One region of the Vibrio toranzoniae genome, then DNA from elsewhere that is predicted to be linked to it. Evidence: predicted binding sites of a transcription regulator. Region 1 holds the regulator's gene; the other holds the start of a gene.
What was found. Region 1 encodes CRP, which controls carbon source genes, mostly activating them, when cyclic AMP is high. Its sites were predicted from a motif close to TGTGANNNNNNTCACA; they were not measured.
Positions count from the first base shown of each region.

Region 2: the regulator CRP is predicted to act here: its motif matches at 1,251-1,266, upstream of OCU50_RS11935 (CTP synthase).

Region 1 is NZ_AP025514.1:2,850,318-2,853,744, forward strand. It holds gene OCU50_RS12995 (YheU family protein) at 1-7, shown strand, start outside; gene OCU50_RS13000 (phosphoribulokinase) at 85-954, shown strand; gene crp (cAMP-activated global transcriptional regulator CRP) at 1,195-1,827, shown strand; gene OCU50_RS13010 (DUF1338 domain-containing protein) at 2,012-2,803, opposite strand; gene astD (succinylglutamate-semialdehyde dehydrogenase) at 3,016-3,427, opposite strand, start outside.
Region 2 is NZ_AP025514.1:2,659,741-2,663,167, forward strand. It holds gene OCU50_RS11935 (CTP synthase) at 1-1,166, opposite strand, end outside; gene mazG (nucleoside triphosphate pyrophosphohydrolase) at 1,317-2,114, opposite strand; gene relA (GTP diphosphokinase) at 2,407-3,427, opposite strand, start outside.

The DNA of each region.
Region 1 (3,427 bases):
CTTCTAGGCTGCGCTTAGAAAGGAGCCGTGTTATAGTAAAAATCGATTGCTAACAAGTATGTTACTCAAACGACAAGGGTTGTCATGTCCGCTAAACATCCAATTATTGCGGTGACGGGTTCATCTGGAGCCGGCACCACCACTACCTCAGAAGCCTTCCGTAAAATGTTCAATATGATGGACGTGAAGGCCGCTTGGGTTGAAGGGGATAGCTTCCATCGCTTTACTCGACCAGAAATGGATGTCGAAATCCGCAAGGCACGCGCGCAAGGTAAACACATCAGCTACTTTGGTCCACAGGCTAACGATTTTGGCGCATTAGAAGAATTCTTCCATCAATACGGTAATGAAGGCACCGGTAAAGTACGGAGTTATCTGCACACCTTCGATGAAGCCGTGCCTTACAATCAAATGCCAGGTACCTTTACGCCATGGCAAGAGATCCCTGAAAATTCAAATGTGATGTTCTACGAAGGCCTACACGGCGGTGTAGTAGACGGAGACATCAACGTCTCTAAACATGTCGACCTGCTAATTGGCATGGTGCCAATCGTAAACCTTGAATGGATACAAAAATTCGTTCGTGACACACGCGATCGCGGGCACTCACGCGAAGCAGTAATGGACTCAATTGTTCGTTCAATGGATGATTATCTTAACTACATAACTCCTCAATTTTCGCGTACTCATATCAATTTTCAACGAGTGCCAACCGTAGATACATCCAACCCACTCAACGCCAAAGGGATCCCTAGTTTAGACGAGAGCTTCGTAGTTATACGATTACGTGGCATCAAAAACGTCGATTTCCCCTACCTTTTGGCTATGATTGATGGCTCATTTATGTCTCGCCACAACACGCTTGTGGTGCCAGGAGGAAAAATGAGTTTTGCTATGGAGCTCATTGTAAGGCCAATCCTGCAGCAACTCATCGAAACCGGCAAAATAGGTTAACGGTACGACATTCCTATTGATTACTTTTCATACCGTGATCATGTGCACAATTTTGCGTAAAAAATCGTAGCTTGGTCACGATTAAAATCAAGAAATAGTACCTGAAAAAGGATACTATTCTTAAACGAAACACAAGATAGCTTGCAGCACTCAACAAGTGCTCTTATCCTAACGAGTCAATCCAGGCTTAGCTAAAATACGGAAAGCAGCAAGCATACCCTGCAGAGGAAGTAAGATATTATGGTTCTAGGTAAACCCCAAACCGATCCAACATTAGAGTGGTTCCTTTCACACTGTCATATTCATAAGTACCCTTCAAAAAGTACTTTGATTCATGCTGGTGAAAAGGCAGAAACCTTGTACTACATTGTGAAAGGTTCTGTGGCAGTTCTTATCAAAGACGAAGAAGGTAAGGAGATGATTCTTTCTTACCTAAACCAAGGCGACTTCATCGGTGAGCTTGGCTTATTCGAAGAAGACCAAGAGCGTACTGCGTGGGTTCGAGCAAAATCTCCTTGTGAAGTCGCTGAGATTTCTTTCAAGAAATTCCGCCAACTTATCCAAGTGAACCCAGACATCCTGATGCGTCTTTCAGCGCAAATGGCAAGCCGCCTACAAGTAACTAGCCAAAAGGTTGGTGACTTAGCGTTCCTTGACGTAACCGGTCGTATCGCTCAAACGCTACTAAACCTAGCGAAACAACCCGATGCAATGACTCACCCTGACGGCATGCAAATCAAGATCACTCGTCAAGAAATTGGCCAGATCGTTGGTTGTTCTCGTGAGACAGTAGGTCGTATCTTAAAGATGCTAGAAGAGCAGAACCTAATTTCTGCACACGGTAAAACTATCGTGGTATACGGCACTCGTTAATCTCGATTAACTGAGCCAAAAATTTGAAAGCCACCAAATGAAAATTTGGTGGCTTTTTTGTTATCTAAAGATCTAAAGAGCAGATGCGAGATGCGAATGGAACACTTACAACTTCCAAACGCAAACTATCTCGAAGCGAAGCGCACCCGCATCCCTAGGGCAAAGCCTGTGCTCGAATCTTTCTTTAACCGTTGGTGCTTTCAAAAATCTTGTCAGCCGATGCTGCAACAAACCCGGTATAAAGCTCACCATTCGCCATCGCATAGCGCTTAGCAAACTCATAGAAGCCACCAGGAATCATCTCATTGCCTTCCACAAATGAAACTGGGACTTTGTCTGCCATTGTTGATGATTGCTCTAATAAGACCTCTGGAGAGCCTTTCACCTCACCTCCAGATGCATTGATCGTGAATCCCGACTCATTCAGATAGTCATTCACAACCTGCACTTCATCGAACTTATTTAACTGGTTCACACTCACCGTAAAGTGGTTGGCACCGTAACCATGAGCCGCTAGCCAAGACGCGTATTCACTCTCTTTTGCTAGCACTTGGAAATCAGCGAAGCTCAAATCCCAGAGACGACCACCAAACAAGAATTCATGACCTTGAAGCTGACTTGCGTCAACTTGCTCAACCAACTTAGCAACGATCTGTTGCAACTCACTTGAGCACTCTTCTACCTTCAACTCACTAATGAACACTTTCGGCTGCTTTGGATCTGGATGCTCGTAATGCTTAGCGACTAGCTTCTTGCTCTCAAACAGGTAATCGCCACACGCTTTATAACCTAACTCAAGGAAAGGCTTAGCCAGCGTTTCAATTCCCAGCGGAGCTACATTGAAAGTACGCAGTGCAATATGATCATTAATCAGCGCTTCGTCTTCTTTTAGCAACTGGTGTACTTTCTCAGCCGATGGGCACAGCCTGTGAATGTAATCATCCCATAGTGATTTAAAGAGTAGATCGGGCGTCATGGTGACTCCTTGTCAGAGGTTCTAGCAAGCTAGTAATTTGGATTAGAAAGGGAGTGGCTGAGACCCAAAGTCAGCAGCCATCAGCCTGTGACATACTTGTTCTATTATTATCTACCGCCCAATCTAGGTGTCGGACGTGATGGAAAAGGAAGCGATAACACCACTTCCCTATTTCCAATTTAACGAATGAGCTTAGTACTCATTAGCCTAAATTACAGCTCAATACCCGGGCTAAACGTTGCTGGAAGTTGAGTTTCACCACCTTCCATTGAAGCCATAGGATAAGCACAGTAGTCAGCCGCATAGTAAGCACTAGGGCGTAAGTTACCTGAAGCACCCGGACCACCAAATGGTGCATCACCACTGGCGCCTGTTAACTGACGGTTACGGTTCACAATACCCGCTCGAATATGGTCAACGAAGTATTCCCATTCAGAATCATCTGTTGATACTAAACCAGCAGATAAACCAAAGCGTGTGTCGTTAGCTAACTCAACCGCTTGCTCTAGTGATTGGTAACGGACCACTTGTAGCAATGGACCGAAGTACTCTTCATCCGGCAGTTCAGCAATGTTGGTTGCATCGATAATCCCCGGAGAAACAAACGCCGCTTGACCCGCTTTT
Region 2 (3,427 bases), 190 kb from region 1:
TACTCGATAAGCGCTACTTGCATACCTAGACAGATACCTAGGTACGGTACTTTGTTTTCACGAGCGTATTGAGCAGCAAGAATTTTACCTTCAACACCACGGTCACCAAAGCCACCAGGCACTAGGATTGCATCTAGGCCTTCTAAAAGCTCTACGCCACGAGACTCAAGGTCTTGTGAATCTACGTATTTGATATTAACGCTTAGGCGATTTTTCAAGCCCGCGTGTTTTAGCGCTTCATTAACTGATTTGTAAGCATCTGGTAGTTCAATGTATTTACCAACCAGACCAATCGTCACTTCACCCGTTGGGTTAGCTTCTTCGTAAATAACTTGTTCCCATTCAGACAGGTCAGCTTCTGGAGCCGTGATGCCGAAACGCTTACATACAAGTTCATCAGTACCTTGAGCTTTAATAAGCTGAGGGATCTTGTAGATAGAGTCAACATCACGCATAGAAATAACTGCATTTTCTTGCACATTACAGAACAAGGCAATTTTCTTACGCTCGTTCGCAGGAATGTTGCGGTCTGAACGACAAACTAGGATGTCTGGCTGAATGCCAATAGACAGTAGCTCTTTTACAGAGTGTTGCGTTGGCTTAGTTTTCACTTCGCCCGCTGCTGCTAGGTATGGCACTAGAGTAAGGTGCATGAACATTGCGCGTTCACGGCCTAGTTCTACTGCTAGCTGACGAATCGCTTCCATGAATGGTAGAGATTCGATATCACCAACCGTACCACCAACTTCAACGATCGCAACATCGTGGCCAGATGCACCTGAAATAACACGCTCTTTGATAGAGTTAGTGATGTGCGGGATAACCTGAATAGTTGCACCTAGGTAATCACCGCGACGCTCTTTAGCGAGTACGTCTGAGTAAACACGACCTGCAGTGAAGTTGTTACGCTTAGTCATCTTGGTGCGAATGAATCGCTCATAGTGACCAAGGTCAAGGTCAGTTTCAGCGCCATCTTCCGTAACGAACACTTCACCGTGTTGAGTCGGGCTCATAGTGCCTGGATCAACGTTGATGTAAGGGTCAAGCTTCATCATAGTCACTTTAAGACCACGAGCTTCTAAAATAGCCGCAAGAGATGCTGCTGCAATACCTTTACCTAGAGAGGATACAACCCCGCCAGTAACAAAAATGTAATTTGTCGTCATGTTTAACCTGAAATTGGTTGAATGAGGGAAATGGATTACTTCTGGACGGGATGAAAATATACCAGAAGCCCCTTATCGCCACAACGTGAAATCTATCACACTGCAATTTTTTATTTTTTGCTTCAAATCAATTCATGATAAAAGCTTTGATTATCTTTTCTCCTCAACTTTGACCTCATCCCACATGGAATCAAGCTGTTGTAGAGAAAAATCGGTTAAATTTTTATCTTGTTGACGAACTTTTTGTTCCACTCCTTTAAAGCGACGAGAAAACTTTAGATTAGCTTTGTTCAGCGCCGTTTCTGGGCTTTTACCTAAATGTCGCACCAAATTGACCGTCGCAAACAACAGATCTCCCAACTCTTCTTCAATCAAATCTTCGTTCGGTGTGACTTGCAGCGCCTCTTCCAACACTTCGTCAACTTCCTCTAAAACCTTATCTGCCACCGGGCCAATAGCGTCCCAATCAAAGCCAAATTTCGCAACCTGCTTTTGAATCTTTGTAGCACGCGAAAGTGCAGGTAGCGAGTTTGGTATTGAGTCTAGAATACTTTCTTGAGTTTTGCCTGCTTGTGCTTTTTCTTTGGCCTTTTCAGCTTCCCAGTTGGCATTAATTTCTTCATCACTGGCAAACTCGGTATCAGAGAACACATGCGGATGGCGACGTGTTAGCTTCTCATTGATACCATCAACCACATCAGAGAACTCAAACAACCCCTGCTCTTTAGCTAACTGGCTGTAGAAAATCACCTGGAACAGCAAGTCACCCAACTCTTCTTGTAGGTTCGGCCAGTCTTTGTTGTGAATCGCGTCCACTACCTCATAGGTCTCTTCGATAGTATGCGGCACAATTGTTTCAAAATTTTGTTTTAAATCCCAAGGACAGCCACCTTCTGGATCGCGCAGCTTAGTCATAATCTGTTCAAGGTGTTCAATCGGGTGATTCATCGTTTTCTTCCTATTACTGTCTTTGATTTTTAAACTTATAGCTTCACTGAAACTAAAAGGTTCTCAAACTAAAAAAATACTAGAACTAAAAAAGGTGAGCAGCCAAAACCACTCACCTTTCTGTTTTTCTTGTTAAACAACGCGTCATTCAATGCATTGTTCGGTTTTTACTAAGTACTTGGTTCTTCTAACAAGGCAACAAACTTACGAGACTTCTGAGCATAGCTTGCCTATGTGATGAAGCGAGTATAGTGCAGTTAACACAGTTAGAAGGCCAAGTACGACGTAAAAACTAGCCTAGGCGTTTAACCGACATGACATCTTTGATTTGTTCTACTCGGCTCGTCACTCGACTCAGAATTTCAATATTGGTCACTTCCAAATCAAAATCCATTACCGACAGCTGACGTTTATAGTCGATACGGCTCTTCATTGTGGTCACACTGATCTTTTCATTCGAGAACAGTGAGGTAATGTCTTTCAACAAACCATTACGCTCTAACGCTTCGACGCGTAGCGTTAGGATGTATGAGCCGACAAATCCATGCCCCCAAACAGTATCGATAATACGTTCTGGAGCATGTAGGTTAAGTTCGCTTAGTTGTTCACAGTCACTACGGTGAACAGAGATACCACGACCTTGAGTGATGTAACCTTTAATCATATCGCCAGGAATAGGCTGACAACAGCGAGCGAGGTGTGTCATTAGGTTATCAACACCTTCAACCACTACCGCGTCTTTATTTGGACGACTCTGTTGTGCAGGCTTATTTTCCGACTCAAGCAGCTTTTCTAACGCTTTTTTATCTTCTTCTTCCGCCGTTGGTTTATTGACCAATGCATTGATGTGGTTAACCACTTGGTTAATACGTAAGTCTCCACTGCCGATGCCAGCATAAAGCTCATCAGGTGTGTTAACGTTAAAGCGTTTTAGCGCATATTGGTCGGCATCTTTTAGGGTAGCCCCCACTTTCGCAAGTTCAACTTCAAGGATATCTCGACCGGCTTCTAAATTTTTCTCGCGGCTTTGTGCTCTGAACCATGCGTTGATTTTTGCACGAGCACGACCTGAGTGAACGAAACCTGTGGTTGGATTTAGCCAATCACGCGATGGATTTGGTTCTTTCTGAGTGATGATCTCTACTTGGTCGCCCATCGATAGTTTATGGGTAAACGGTACGATACGTCCTGCTACTTTGGCACCAATACAGCGGTGCCCTACCATCGAATGGATATGGTAAGCAAAATCGAGAGGCGTAGCCCCCATCGGCAAATCGACCACGTCACCGCGAGGTGTAAATGCGTAGACACGG